DNA from 2 places in the Pseudomonas sp. B21-017 genome. Region 1 is predicted to be linked to the other one. Evidence: riboswitches for the same ligand, from Rfam matches in the RefSeq annotation. Region 1 holds a riboswitch; the other holds the start of a gene.
What was found. Region 1 has a riboswitch for cobalamin ahead of cobW (cobalamin biosynthesis protein CobW). Riboswitches for the same ligand answer to the same signal wherever they lie in the genome.
Positions count from the first base shown of each region.

Region 2: another riboswitch for cobalamin. It lies ahead of cobO (cob(I)yrinic acid a,c-diamide adenosyltransferase); the one in region 1 lies ahead of cobW (cobalamin biosynthesis protein CobW).

Region 1 covers NZ_CP087194.1:2,471,224-2,479,018, reverse strand. Annotated here, with positions in the region: gene LOY28_RS11280 (ATP-binding protein) at 101-1,108, opposite strand; gene cobN (cobaltochelatase subunit CobN) at 1,293-5,201, opposite strand; gene cobW (cobalamin biosynthesis protein CobW) at 5,205-6,272, opposite strand; cobalamin riboswitch at 6,374-6,587, opposite strand; cobalamin riboswitch at 6,706-6,934, shown strand; gene LOY28_RS11265 (CbtB domain-containing protein) at 7,056-7,259, shown strand; gene LOY28_RS11260 (CbtA family protein) at 7,271-7,795, shown strand, end outside.
Region 2 covers NZ_CP087194.1:4,728,543-4,736,337, forward strand. Annotated here, with positions in the region: gene LOY28_RS21255 (cobyric acid synthase) at 1-418, opposite strand, end outside; gene cobD (threonine-phosphate decarboxylase CobD) at 415-1,407, opposite strand; gene cbiB (adenosylcobinamide-phosphate synthase CbiB) at 1,400-2,308, opposite strand; gene bluB (5,6-dimethylbenzimidazole synthase) at 2,305-2,955, opposite strand; gene LOY28_RS21275 (cobyrinate a,c-diamide synthase) at 2,952-4,277, opposite strand; gene cobO (cob(I)yrinic acid a,c-diamide adenosyltransferase) at 4,274-4,885, opposite strand; cobalamin riboswitch at 4,966-5,201, opposite strand; gene LOY28_RS21285 (hypothetical protein) at 5,356-5,940, shown strand; gene LOY28_RS21290 (sorbosone dehydrogenase family protein) at 6,009-7,322, shown strand; gene LOY28_RS21295 (C40 family peptidase) at 7,371-7,795, opposite strand, start outside.

The DNA of each region.
Region 1 (7,795 bases):
GATCCGCTACGGGCGGCGTGACGCTTGCCCTGTTTACCGTGATCCAGCCGGCCTGCGCGGGGTCTGGCATTCGCCCCCGCGTCTGATCGAGGGCGAATGCCTAGGGCTTTTTTGGCCAGCTCGGCACTTCACGTCGAGCACCGACCGGCAGCGCCTGGGCGGGCATTTCGCCCCACTGGCCCTGACCTTCGTTCGGGTTGGTGGTTTGCGCAGGGGATTGCTGTGGCGCTTGGGAGTGTTGCGGCGCAGAGGTCGAATGCTCCCGACGACGATGACGCAAGGCAAATTCGGCGACCGCGTCGATATCCTCTTCGGCAATGGCGTTCGCACCGCGCCAGGCCGCATGTGCCCGCGCCGCGCGCAGCCAGACCAGATCGGCCCGCAAGCCATCGACGCCGGCAGAAAAGCAGCGCTCGGTGATCTGCGCCAGTGCGGCATCGTCGAGCGGGATACTCGCCAGGGCCGCACGCGCCTTCTGGCAACGCTCGCGCAGGGCGTGTTGCTGACTTTCCCACTCGGCGCAGAAGCCTTGCGGATCGCTGTCGAAATCCAGTCGACGACGGATGATCTGGCCGCGCTCGGCGGGTGCGGTATGGCCACTGAGGGCAACGTTCAGGCCAAAGCGGTCGAGCAGTTGCGGGCGCAGTTCGCCCTCTTCCGGGTTCATGGTGCCGATCAGCACAAACTTCGCCGAATGCCGATGGGAAATCCCGTCGCGCTCGATCAGGTTGGTGCCGCTGGCGGCCACATCGAGCAGCAGGTCCACGAGATGGTCGGGCAGCAAGTTCACTTCATCGACGTAGAGCACACCGCCGTCGGCCTTGGCCAATACACCCGGAGAAAACTGTGCGCGCCCTTCGCTCAAGGCCGCGTCGAGATCGAGGGTGCCGACCAGCCGTTCTTCGGTGGCGCCCAGGGGCAAGGTAACGAATTGACCGCTGGCCAGCAGGTCCGCCAGGCCTCGGGCCAGGGTCGACTTGGCCATGCCGCGCGGGCCTTCGATCAGCACGCCTCCGATTTTCGGATCGATGGCGGTCAGGTACAGGGCGAGCTTCAAGTCATCGGCGCCGACCACGGCGGAGAGCGGGAAATGGGGGGTGTCGGTCATGTTCAAATCTCGGTCATGGTCGGTGATTACTCTGTGGCGAGGGAGCTTGCTCCCGCTCGGCTGCGTAGCAGTCGTAAAACCTGAAAATGCGGTGTGCCTGACAGAGCCTGGTTTTTTGTTTTGGGGCTGCTGCGCAGCCCAACGGGAGCAAGCTCCCTCGCCACAAATTTCCTTTGCTCACCGGCTAACTGTCTTCTTCTATGTCCAGCAACAAATTCTCCAGCGCCTCGCGGTATTCACCCGGCTCCTGCCACATCCCCCGTTGCTGCGCTTCGAGCAGGCGCTCGGTCATGTCGCGCAAGGCGTGGGGATTGTGTTCGCGAACAAACTCCCGGGTCGCCGGATCAAGCAAATAGGCGTCCGCCAGCAACGCATACTGGTGATCGTCGATCAACTGCGTGGTGGCGTCGAACGCAAACAGGTTATCGACCGTCGCCGCCAGTTCGAACGCGCCTTTATAGCCATGACGCTTGATCCCGTCGATCCATTTCGGATTGGCCGCCCGGGAACGGATCACCCGGTTCAGCTCTTCCTTCAATGTACGGATCTTCGGCAAGTCCGGCTGACTGTGGTCGCCGTGATAACTCGCCGCCGCTGCACCGCTGAGGCTTTCGACGGCCGCCAGCATGCCGCCCTGGAACTGGTAATAGTCGTTGGAATCGAGCAAGTCGTGCTCGCGGTTGTCCTGATTTTGCAGCACGGCCTGCACCTGGCTCAGACGCTGGGCGAACTGCTCGCGTGCGGCGGTGCCTTCATCGGAGCCGCCGTAAGCGTAGCCGCCCCAGTTCAGGTAAACCTCGGCCAGGTCTTCGCGGCTCTGCCACAAACGACCGTCGATGGCACCTTGCACGCCGGCACCGTAAGCACCCGGTTTGGCCCCGAAGATCCGCCAGCCGGCCTGTCGCCTGGCCGCTTCTTCATCCAGACCGGACGTCAGCAGCGCTTCGCGCTCGGCACGAACCTTGGCTGCCAACGGGTTGAGATCGTCCGGCTCATCCAGCGCGGCGACCGCTTGCACGGCGGCGTCGAACAGCCGGATCAGGTTGGCAAAGGCATCGCGGAAGAATCCGGAGACGCGCAAGGTCACGTCCACCCGCGGCCGGTCCAGCAGGCTCAACGGCAGAATCTCGAAGTCGTCGACCCTCTGACTGCCCGTCGCCCACACCGGCCGCACACCCATCAAGGCCATGGCCTGGGCAATGTCATCGCCGCCGGTGCGCATGGTCGCGGTGCCCCAGACCGACAGGCCGAGCTGACGCAAGTGATCGCCGTGATCCTGCAAGTGCCGCTCAAGAATCAGGTTCGCGGATTGAAAACCGATGCGCCACGCCGTGGTGGTCGGCAGGTTGCGCACGTCCACCGAATAGAAATTGCGCCCGGTGGGCAACACGTCCAGCCGTCCACGGCTGGGCGCACCACTCGGCCCGGCCGGGACGAATCGCCCGCTGAGGGCGTCCAGCAGGCCGCGCATTTCCGCCGGGCCGCAGGCGTCCAGGCGCGGGGCGACGACCTCGCGCAAACTGTCGATGATCGCGCTCACTTCGGAACAATCTGCCTCCTGTGGGAGCGGGTCTAGGTGATGAGGGGCCTTGTGGCGAGGGGGCTTGCCCCCGTTGGGTCGCGAAGCGGCCCCAAAAAATGGGACTGCTACGCAGTCCAACGGGAGCAAGCTCCCTCGCCACAAAGGCTCGCTCCCACACGGGCCAGGCTCGGCATTCAACGTCTGCGAGATTAGTTGCGCGGCGAACAGTTCCAGACGCTCACGGGTGTCCCCCGCCGTGCGCCACAGCTCATCACTGACCGCCTGCAAGGCATCCGGCCGAGGACCGTTCCAGGGCTCGGCCAACACGCAATCCAGTGGATCGAAGCCCAATTCGAACGCCTTGGCCAGCGCCCGCAGCACGCTCGATTGCGCGCCACGACCGTCACCGCGAGGAATGCGCAGCAAGGCCAATAAAGTGTCGATGCGCAATCGCCCGGTCGGCGACTCGCCAAACACGTGCAGGCCATCGCGGATCTGCGATTCCTTCAAGTCACACAGGTAAGTGTCCAGGCGCGGCAACCAGATCGCCGCGTCGGCATCGCTGTCGAGCTTCTCGTCCAGTTGCAGTTCGCGATCAATGTGCGTGTCGCGCACCAGTTGCAGAATGTCGCGTTGCAGTTCCCGGGCGCGGCGCGGATCGAGCAACTGCGCTTCGTAATATTCGTCAGCCAACAACTCAAGGTTGCGCAGCGGGCCGTAGGTTTCGGCGCGGGTCAGCGGTGGCATCAGGTGATCGATGATCACCGCTTGCGTACGGCGCTTGGCCTGGGCACCCTCGCCCGGGTCGTTGACGATGAACGGATAGATGTTCGGCAGCGGTCCGAGCAGCGCGTCGGGCCAGCAGTTTTCAGATAACCCGACGCCCTTGCCCGGCAGCCATTCGAGGTTACCGTGCTTGCCGACATGGATCACGCCGTGGGCGCCGTAGGTGTTGCGCAACCAGAAGTAGAACGCCAGATAACCGTGGGGCGGCACCAGGTCCGGGTCGTGATAGACCGCGCTCGGGTCAACCTGATACCCCCGGGCCGGTTGAATGCCGACGAAAGTCAGGCCGAAGCGCAACCCGGCAATCATCATTCGCCCGCCACGGAACATCGGATCGCTTTCGGGCGTGCCCCAACGTTGCAGCACCGCCTCGCGATTGGCTTCGGGCAGTGCGTTGAACATCAAAAAGTAATCATCCAGCGCCAGGCTTTGCTGGCACGGACGTTGATCGATAGTGTCCAGATCATTGCTGACACCACCAAGCAGTTGCTGGATCAGCGCGGTGCCGCTGTCCGGCAACTCGGCCGGCAACGGATAACCTTCGGCGTACAGGGCACGCAGGATGTTCAGCGCCGCGGCCGGGGTGTCGAGACCGACGCCATTACCGATGCGTCCATCGCGAGTCGGGTAGTTGGCGAGGATCAGGGCGATGCGTTTTTCGCTGTTGGGCAGCCGCGCCAGATCGATCCAGCGCCGCGCCAGTTCAGCGACAAAATCCATGCGTTCCGGTTGTGGTCGATAGCAAACCACATCGGACTGACTGCGCTCGCTGCGCCACGCCAGATCCTTGAAGCTGATCGGCCGACTGATGATTCGCCCGTCCAGCTCCGGCAGCGCGATGTGCATCGCCAAGTCACGGGGACCGAGGCCTTGCTCGCTGGCACGCCAACCGGGCTCGTTGTCCTGGGCGCAGATCGCCTGAATCACCGGGATGTTGCGACGAAACGGCCGCAGATGCGGTGCCTCAGGGCTGGACTGGGCGAAACCGGTGGTGTTCAGAATCACCCCCGCCTCGACTTCATCCAGCCAGTCCTCGACCACCGCCAGGCAGCCTGGCTCTTTCAGACTGGCCAGCGCAATCGGCAACGGGTTGAGCCCTGCCGCCTGCAAACGCTGGCAGAAAATATCGATGAAACCGGTGTTCGCCGCCTGCAAGTGCGAGCGGTAAAACAGCACCGCCGCCACCGGCTGATCGGCCTGCCAATCGGCTTGCCAATCCTGAAGGTGCGCGGGGCTTTTTTGCGGGTGGTAGATCGCGGTGCGTGGCAGGGTTTGCGGCTCGGACCATGGATAATCACGACCCAGCCAACGACTGGCAAGGCAGCGAAACAGGTCGAGCGCATTGGCCATGCCGCCCTGACGCAGGAAGTGCCAGAGCCGGTCGCGGTCTTCGGGGGCCACGGTGCTCAGATCGCTGAGTTCCGGGTCCGGGCGATCGTCACCCGGCACCAGAATCAACTGCACACCGCGCTGGGACAATTCCACCAGACGCTCGATGCCGTAACGCCAATAGGCGATGCCGCCGTGCAGCGAGATCAGAATCACCTTGGCGTGGCGCAGCACTTCGTCGACATAAAGATCGACCGAGGCGTGATTCTGCACCTGCATCGGGTTGGCCAGGCGCAGGCTCGGGTAATCGTCGGGCAGCTGCTGCGCCGCCTCGGCGAGCAACGCCAGACTGGAATCGCCGCTGCACAGGATCACCAGCTCGGCGGGGGTTTGTCCAAGGTCGGCAATGTTGTCATCCGACACGAAACCGCCGGGCTGGGTCCTGAGCAGGTGCATGGGTTAAACGCTGAGCGCAGCGCGCAATTGCGCTTCGAGTTGAACGGCGTCCAGCGCCTGACCGATCAACACCAGACGGGTGGTGCGCGCTTCGCCGGCGCCCCACTGACGGTCAAAGTGCTTGTCGAAACGCGTGCCCACGCCCTGAATCAGCAGGCGCATCGGCTTGTTCGGCACCGCCGCGAAACCCTTGACCCGCAGAATACCGTGCTGCACCACCAGTTGCGTCAGCGCGTCCATCAGCAGGCTTTCGTCGGCTTGTGGCAGCTCGATCGAGATGGAGTCGAACGCGTCATGGTCGTGATCGTGGTCGTCTTCACCTTCATGGTGATGATCGTGATGGCTGTGACGGCTGTCGATGTGTTCTTCGGAACCGGCACCGAGGCCGATCAGCACGTCCAGTGGCAAGCGACCGCTGCTGGCTTCGATGACTTTCACCGCCGGTGGCAGCTCTTCGGCGACTTCCAGGCGCACGCGGGCCAGGTCTGCGGCGCTGATCAGGTCGGCCTTGTTGAGAATCACCAGGTCGGCGCTGGCCAGTTGGTCGGCGAACAGTTCGTGCAGCGGCGATTCGTGGTCCAGGTTCGGGTCGAGTTTGCGCTGGGCGTCCACTTGATCCGGGAATGCAGCGAAAGTGCCGGCAGCGACGGCCGGGCTGTCGACCACGGTGATCACCGCGTCAACGGTGCAGGCGCTGCGGATTTCCGGCCACTGGAAGGCTTGAACCAAAGGCTTTGGCAGGGCCAGGCCCGAGGTTTCGATGAGGATGTGGTCGAGGTCGCCGCGGCGAGCAACCAACTCGCGCATCACCGGGAAGAATTCTTCCTGAACGGTGCAGCACAGGCAGCCGTTGGCCAACTCGTAGACGCGGCCGCTGGCCTCTTCTTCGGTGCAGCCGATTGAGCACTGCTTGAGGATCTCGCCGTCGATGCCCAGCTCGCCGAACTCGTTGACGATCACCGCGATGCGACGGCCCTGGGCGTTGTCGAGCATGTGCCGCAGCAAGGTGGTTTTGCCCGAACCGAGGAAGCCGGTAACGATGGTGACGGGGAGTTTGGCCAGTGTTTTCATCGGATGCCCTTTGGCAAGGTGGCGGGCATACGGGACGACAACCGGCAACGCGGGCGCGCGTGCCTGAAGAGTTCGCCACCGGATCACCCCGCCCGGTTGAAAGTGAGAATCTGTGTCGAGGCAGGTCTCCTGGCTGACGGTGCGCCGGGCGTTGGCCCGGCATTCGCTGCGCCTTCCCGCGAACCCGTTGCACAGGGTTTGCAGTGGCGTGGCAGCGAACATCACCGTTCACAGTTGCGGGGGCAGCCGCGGCATCGACCGCGTTCCCTTCTTAGCTTCGACAGACGCCGAAGAACCTCGAAAGCGCAAGGCTACGCATCGTGTGGGGGCGGGTCAATCACTGCGCACGCCACCCGCACTTACAAAGAGCCAATCATTTTGGTATCCAAGTGAGAACCCCTGCCAATTGACTCCCCGCCCTCGCCCATGCTCTCCTACACGCCTTGTTACGGGTGCCCTTCACAGGGTGAAACGGGAAACCGGTGAATCATGTGCTTTACTCTAAAGCCATGTCAGTCCGGTGCTGCCCCCGCAACGGTAAGCGAGTGAAGCGTCAGATCCACTGTGCCGGTCATATGGCATGGGAAGGTGATGCTTGCAGGTCCAGGCGCAAGCCCAGCCCCTCGCGAGCCCGGAGACCGGCCCGCAACACAAAGTGACTTTTACGTTCACTGAATAACAAACCCGCGGTGGGCGGGCGCTGTTCGAAATCTCTGCGAGCCCTTGGCGTGCGGAGATTTTCATGCGCTCTATTCACCCGCTGACAGACCAGAGGGAAGCGCCATGACGATCATCAGCAGCACCGCCAGCAACACCGACAAGAGCATCGCCAGCACCACCACGACCCTGACTCAACGCCTGACCGCCGCCGTGTGTGCGTCGATCCTTGGCGCCAGCCTTGTGTATTTCGCCGGTTTCTCGCACATCGAAGCGGTGCACAACGCCGCGCACGATACCCGTCACAGCTCTGCCTTTCCGTGCCATTGAGACCTGCTGAGATGATCAAGCGTATTGCGCAAACCGCAGGTTTCACCGGGCTGCTGGCCGCCCTGCTATTGACCCTGCTGCAAAGCTTCTGGGTCTCCCCGCTGATTTTGCAGGCCGAGACCTACGAAAAATCCGAGCCGACTGCTGTTGAAATCCACGAGCACGCCGCGGGCGCAGTCGCTCATACCCACGATGCCGAAGCCTGGGAACCGGAAGACGGCTGGCAGCGCGTGCTGTCTACTACCGGCGGCAACCTGGTGGTAGCCGTCGGTTTCGCCCTGATGCTCGCCGGTCTTTACACCCTGCGCGCACCGACCAAAACCTCTCAGGGCCTGCTCTGGGGCCTGGCCGGTTATGCGACGTTCGTACTGGCTCCGACTCTCGGCCTGCCGCCTGAGCTGCCGGGCACTGCCGCGGCTGATCTGGCGCAACGGCAAATCTGGTGGATCGGCACTGCCGCGTCCACGGCCGTCGGCATCGCGTTGATCGTGTTCAGCCGTCACTGGCTGATGAAAGCTCTCGGCGTGGCGATCCTG
Region 2 (7,795 bases), 2.3 Mb from region 1:
TGATCTCGGCCGGCGAGCCCGCCCCTTCAACCATCACCAGCGGATACGCCGCGCTCAGCCGTTCATGGGAGGCCAGCACCGCCTGCATGGCGATGGCTTTGTAGTCGTGATAGGCGACCGCATTCATGGTGGTGACGGCGCGGCCATGGATGATCACTTGGGCGCCGGTATCACTGTTGGGTTTAAGCAGCACCGGGTTCATGTCGGTGTGCGGTTCAAGGTTTGAAGCCTGGGCCTGCACCGCCTGAGCGCGACCGATCTCGCCACCGTCGGCGGTCACCGCACTGTTGAGGGCCATGTTCTGCGGCTTGAACGGCACCACGCTCATGCCTTGGCGCGTGACCCAGCGACACAGTGCCGTCACCAGTGTGCTTTTACCGGCGTCGGATGTGGTGCCTTGCACCATCAACGTTGTCATGGGTTTTCCTTGGCATGGATTTGCAGGGCTTGTTCGAGGCGCGACCAGTCCGCTTCATCCGCAGGTAAACCAAAACGCAGGCTGCTGTTGTGGGTGAACAACCGCAGCAGAATGCCACGCCGGGCCATGAATTCATGCAGCGCTTGGGCGCGCTCGGTGATCAGCCACTGGAACAACGCGCAACCGCCCTGAGGTTTGAAACCATACTGCTCAAGCAGCAACGCCAGACGCTCGCCAGCTTCGTCAGTGCGAATGCGCTGTCGGGTGTGCCCGTCCGTATCCGTCAGGCACGCCTGGCCCAGGACGCGGGTCGGCCCACTGACCGCCCAAGGCCCGACCTGCTCGGCCAACAGTTTGAGCAACTTGCGCTCGGCCAGCACAAACCCTAGCCGCACACCGGCCAGGCCGAAAAACTTGCCGAAGGAACGCAGCACGATCAAGCCGATCTGGTTGGTGAACGGCGCCAGACTCAAATGCGGTGTGTTGTCCATGAACGCCTCGTCCACCACCAACCAGCCACCGCGCTGGGCCAGCCGCGCATGCCAATCCAGCAGGCGGGCCGGGGTCAGGCTCAGACCCGTGGGATTGTTCGGATTGACCACCACCAGCACGTCCAGGTTGTCGAGAAAGAAATCGACTTCCGACTCCAGGACTTCACGCACGACATAACCGTTGCGACGCCAGGCTTCGGCGTGCTCGGCGTAACACGGCGACAGCACACCGACCTTGCCGGCCCTGCGCAAACGCGGCAGCAACTGAATCGCCATTTGCGAACCGGCCACGGGCAACACCTGGGCCGCACCGTAATAGTCGCAGGCGGCTTGCTCCAGACCGTCATCGGTTTCCGGCAAACGTGCCCAGGCCCGCAGCGGGATATCCGGAACCGGGAATGGCCAGGGCGCAAGACCACTGGACAGGTCGAGCCAATCGGCTTCGGCGATACCGTATTCAAGTGCTGCCTTGCGCAACCGGCCACCGTGTTCAAGCATAGAATTCAGCCCCCACGCAGAGAATCAGCAGCCATAACCATACCCCGCGCTGGACCAATTGCCAGCCACGGTCGATGGAATCGGCATCCGCCGGCACGCCTTCGCCCAACTGCGGACGCTGATGCAGTTCGCCGTGATAAATCGCCGCCCCGCCCAACTCGACACCCAACGCACCGGCACCAGCCGCCATAACCGGCCCGGCATTCGGGCTGTCCCAGGTCGGCCCCTGGGTGCGCCAGCATTTCAGCGCCAGTCGGGTTTTGCCCAACAGTGCGTAGGTCAACGCCACCAGGCGTGCAGGAATGTAGTTGAGGACATCGTCGATCTTTGCGGCAGCCCAGCCGAAACGCTCGAAGCGTTCGTTGCGATAACCCCACATCGCATCCAGGGTGTTGCTCAGACGATAGAGCACCACACCGGGCGCACCCGCCACGGCAAACCAGAACAGCGCGGCGAACACTGCATCGCTGCCGTTCTCCAACACCGATTCGGTGGCGGCGCGGGCGACTTCGGTTTTGTCCAGTTCGCTGGTCTGACGGCTGACCAGATAACCGACGCGTGTGCGCGCCTCAACCAGATCATCGCTGCGCAGGGCCTTGGCCACCGGCTCGACATGCTCGCCGAGGCTGCGCATGCCAAGCGCGCAATAGAGCGCGAGAATCTCGACGATCCAGCCAACATAAGGTGCCCAGGACAGCGCGGTGACCAGCAAGGTCAGCGGCACGACCGCCATCACCCAGGCCGTCACCCCGTGACTGCGCCAGCCGCGGCCAGCGGAGTTGAAACGTTGTTCGATGCGATCGGCAAAACGACCGAACGCCACCAGCGGATGCCAGCGTTTGGGTTCACCCAGCAGCGCATCCAGCGCGACCGCGGCGACACTCAACAACGCCACACTCATTGACTCACTCCCCAATAATTTTCATACAGCAACTCGTTGAGCGGACGCGCTTGCGCCCAGCCTTCGAGTACCAGCATCGGCGCTGGATAGAATTCCTTGACCGGCCCCAGGCAAAGAACGGCCAAAGGCTTGGCCCCGACCGGTAAACCCAACAGGTTCGCCAAGGCTTGCGGTTCGAACAGCGACACCCAGCCCATGCCCAGGCCTTCGGCGCGGGATGCCAGCCAAAGGTTCTGGATGGCACAGGACAGCGAGGCCATGTCCATTTCCGGCAACGTACGACGGCCGAAGATATGCCGTTCGCGATCGTCCATCAGCGCAGCGACCAGCACTTCGGCGCAGTCTTGGATGCCTTCGACCTTGAGCTTCATGAATTCGTCGGAGCGCTCGCCGAGGGCTTCGGCGGTGCGGACGCGCTCTTCCTCCACCAGTTGCTGGATCTGTCCGCGCAGCGCCCGGTCGCTGATGCGGATGAACCGCCAGGGCTGCATCAGGCCGACGCTCGGCGCCTGGTGCGCGGCTTCGAGCAGGCGCCTCAGTAACTCGGGCTCGACCGTGCCGCCGCTGAAGTGGCGCATGTCACGGCGTTCGCCGATGGCTCGGTAGACCGCATCGCGTTCGGCTTCGGAAAAGGCGTTTTCTGTCATGGCCTGCTCGCGATGACGGCTTCACGATCGGGTGCCAACAACGCAGCAATCGCCGCCGGATTGGACGGAAAATAAAAGTGCACATAAGAGGCCGTCATCCGCCCCTCACGATAAACCGCCTCCGCCCCTCGCCCGCCATTGGGGCTCAGGCCACGCGCAATCGGCTCAAGCTCGGTGCTGGTCAGCGAGTGGTGATAGGTGTGCCCGCGCAGCAAACCTTCGGGCAATTCCACCGCCTGCAAGGCCAACGCCGCCAAACGCTTCTGCATCACCGCATCACCGGTCAGCAAGCCAACCAGTTCAGCGCGAGTACCCTCGACATCGGTCAACGAGTCCAACAGGTACAACATGCCGCCACACTCGGCCAGCAACGGTTTGCCCGCCGAGTGATGCGCGCGGATGGCGGTCAGCATTGGCGTGTTTTGTGACAACGCCACATGGTGCAATTCAGGGTAACCGCCCGGCAGATAAAGGCTGTCTGCCGCCGGCAACTCGCGGTCGCGGATCGGCGAGAAGAAAGACAACTCGGCGCCCATCGCCCGCAGCAGATCCAGGCTCGCGCCGTAGGTAAATGCAAAGGCTTCGTCCCGGGCCACGGCAATCCGCACACCGGCCAGCAATGGTTCGGCGGCGATCACTTCAGGCGCGGCGAATTCCACGGCAGGCGGTAAAGCCACGTCGCAACTGCTGGCCAGCGAGGCGGCGGCTGCATCGAGGCGCAGATCGAGATCATTCAATTCGCTGGCCTGTACCAGGCCGAGGTGCCGACTCGGCAATTCGATGCCGATTTCCCGGGACAGCGCGCCGTACCAGCGCAAGCCTTCTGTCAGACTGCCTTCGAGCAATTGCGCATGACGCAGGGTGCCAACCCGGTTGGCCAACACACCGGCAAACGGCAAATCCGGCTGATAGCGCGCAAGCCCCAGGGCCAGTGCGCCAAAGGTCTGCGCCATCGCGGTGCCGTCAATCACGCCGAGCACCGGCACACCGAAATGCCGCGCCAGGTCGGCACTGGACGGCGTACCGTCGAACAACCCCATGACGCCTTCGATGAGAATCAGGTCAGCTTCGCCAGCGGCTTCCCACAACAGGCGACGACTTTCCTGCTCGCCAACCATCCACATGTCCAGCTGATAGACCGGCGCACCGCTGGCGCGCTCGAGAATCATCGGATCGAGAAAGTCCGGGCCGCATTTAAACACACGCACCTTGCGCCCCTGATTGCGGTGCAAGCGGGCGAGCGCGGCGGTGACGGTGGTCTTGCCCTGACCGGAGGCCGGCGCGGCAATCAGTACCGCCGGGCATTGACGTGGTTGATTCACAACTCGACGCCTTTTTGCGCCTTGATCCCGGCCTGGAAGGCGTGCTTGATCATGCCCATTTCGGTGACGGTGTCAGCCAGTTCGATCATCTCCGGTTTGGCGCCACGGCCAGTGACCACCACATGCTGCATCGGCGGACGGGCCTGCAAGTCGCTGAGCACCTGATCGAGATCGAGGTAACCGTGCTTGAGGGCGATGTTCAATTCATCGAGTACCACCAGGCCAATCGACGGATCGCTCAGCAGTTCGCGGGACACCGCCCACGCAGCTTCGGCGGCGGCGATGTCACGCTGGCGGTCCTGGGTTTCCCAGGTGAAGCCCTCGCCCATCACATGAAAACGCACCTGCTCCGGGAAACGCCGGAAGAACAGCTCCTCGCCGGTGCTGCTGCGCCCCTTGATGAACTGCACCACACCGCATTGCATGCCGTGGCCCATGGAGCGCGCAAGCATGCCGAACGCCGAACTGCTTTTGCCTTTACCGTTGCCGCTCAGCACCAGCAGCAGGCCGCATTCATTCGGCGAATTGGCGATGCGTTCGTCGATCACGGCTTTTTTGCGCAGCATGCGCGCCAGATGGCGTTCGTCACGATCGGGGGTATCAGTCATGGGGGAGCTCTCCGTTGAGGCTGGATAACGGCGGGCAGGCACAAGAATAGACGGCAAGAAGCCTGGCATCGCCCACCGTGATGCCGCTGAATGGATCAGGCCGGTCTCCGGGCTCATGAGCGGCCTCAAGGCCAACTGCGCGCCTTCCCATGTCGACAGTCGACACAGTGGCTCAAGGCACAGTCTTCACTCATTTACCGTTGCGGGGGCAGCGCCGGGATCGTGATCATTCTTCGCTGGAAGAAATCCACTCACCGGCTTCCCTGTTTCACTCTGTCGACCAAGGCCACAGAGCACCTGAAACAAGCCGCGAAGGTTAGAGGGTTGGGGGTGGAGCGTCAATTAAAGACGGGACGCCTTCCGGCGAATAACTGCCGCCGATCAATTATCTGACGCCAATCTTGTGCCACACTGCCAGCAGTGATATCAAAGAGCCACAACCTCATAACACAATAACAAGGGTGAGCCACATGCAAGGCATGATCATCAGCAATCCGAAGCTGGAATTCCTGCGCCCGGTGCTGGAACGCTGGTTTGACTGTATCGACCGCTACAACGCCGTGCGCGGCGATAACGATACGCCTTACTGGTACGACGAAAACGCCAACCTCGGCCTGCTCTCTGCCGCAGCCTGGATGGCGGAAATGGTCACGCTGCAGCAAACACCGTCGCGCAAACAGACCGAAGAAGGCGAACGCAACGCCCGCGCCGATCTGTTTATCGCCACCAGCGAAGAACGCGCGTACCTGCAGGCCACCCAGCGCTGGCCGCGGGTCAACAACCTGAACCTGACCCAGGCACTGGCGGACATCACCAGCGACGCGAAGCGCATCAGCTACGCCAGCGACCTGAAACTCGGCTGCCTGTTTGTCGCCCCACAAAAAGCCCAGCACAGCGCCACCCCGGAAGAACTCCAGGACATGCTCGACGACCTGCAAAAGGAACACACCTGCGCCGTGGCCTGGTATTTCCCTTACGCCTACCGCAAGTTGCGCAATGAAGCCGGCAACTACCATCCGGGGATCGCCGTGCTGTTCAAGGAGGCCCGCGGCTGACCGGTTGAACCATCACGCAGCTACGCTTCTCTATGATTACGTCAATGCATTCATAGGGAAGATCAGTAATGCGCAAACCCCAGCTCGTGTTCATCATCGCGCTCGCCGGAGGGCTCGCCGCCTGTGGTGAAACCTCCAGCCTGCAAGTCTCGGACGGCACCGGACCGTCGCCCAAGCTGCCGGAACCGAACAAAACCCTGATCCCGACGGTGAACATCGCCCCGGCGATCGGCTGGCCTCAGGGTAAAAAACCCGTCGCCGCCGCAGGCACTCAAGTAGCAGCGTTTGCCGAAAACCTCGAACACCCGCGCTGGCTCTACGTGCTGCCCAACGGCGACGTACTGGTGGCCGAAACCAACGCGCCGTCCAAATCCGATGACAGCAATGGCATTCGCGGCTGGATCATGGGCAAAGTCATGGGCCGCGCCGGGGCTGGCGTCCCCAGCCCGAACCGCATCACTCTGCTGCGGGACAAGGACCACGACGGCGTCGCCGAAACCCGCACGGTGTTCCTGGAAAACCTCAACTCGCCTTTCGGCATGACCCTGGTTGGCAAAGACCTGTATGTCGCCGACACCGACCGCTTGCTGCGTTTTCACTATGAAAACGGCGAGACAGCGATCAAGTCACAGCCAATCAAAGTGGTCGATTTGCCGGGCGGCACGCGAAATCACCACTGGACCAAAAACGTCATCGCCAGCAAGGACGGCAGCAAGCTGTACGTCACCGTGGGCTCGAACAGTAACGTTGGTGAAAACGGCATGGATCAGGAGGAAGGTCGCGCGGCGATCTGGGAAGTCGATCGCGCCACCGGCAACCATCGAATCTTCGCCTCGGGGATTCGCAACCCGAACGGCCTGGCCTGGGAGCCACAAAGCGGCGCACTGTGGACCGCAGTCAACGAGCGTGACGAAATCGGCAGCGACCTGGTGCCGGACTACATCACTTCAGTGAAGGACGGCGGGTTCTATGGCTGGCCTTACAGCTATTACGGGCAACATGTCGATGTTCGCGTCGAGCCACAAAACCCTGATCTGGTCGCCAAGGCCATTGCACCGGACTACGCAGTGGGGCCCCATACCGCGTCGCTGGGCCTGACGTTCGCCGAAGGCAGCAAGTTGCCCGCGCCGTTCACCCAAGGCGCCTTCATCGGCCAGCATGGCTCGTGGAACCGTAAACCGCACAGCGGCTACAAAGTAATTTTCGTGCCGTTCAGCGCCGGCAAACCGAGCGGACAGCCGCTGGATGTGCTTACCGGCTTCCTCAACGACGAGGGAAAAGCCATGGGGCGGCCGGTGGGCGTGGTGATCGATCAGCAGGGCGGCTTGTTGGTGGCGGATGATGTGGGGAACAAGGTGTGGCGCGTCAGCGCAGACAAATAATGCGATTACTGCACGACAACCCTGTGCGAGCGGTCATGACAACCTCCGCTATGGATTATGTGCCAAGTGCTCGGGCTGCAGGACGCGCTTGGCGCTCAGGTAGGCTTTCTGCCAGTAAGCCTTGGACAAGCTGTCCAGCTTGACCGTGCCGCCCGTGGCTGGAGCATGGACGAAGCGCCCTTCGCCGACATAGATCCCGGCATGGCTGACCTGGGAGCCACCATTGGTGGCAAAGAAAATCAGGTCGCCGGTTTGCAGGCCTTCCTTGCCGACGTTGGGAGCCTGCATGCCAATCATCTCGCGCGTGGACCGCGGTAAGGAAATGCCTGCGACATCGCGATAGACGTAACCGATCAAACCGCTGCAATCGAACCCGGAATCCGGCGTGTTGCCGCCCCAACGGTAAGGCGTCCCCACCAGACCGAGCGCGCGAAACAGTACGTCTTCTGCCGCAGGGGAAAAGGCTTGGGGAG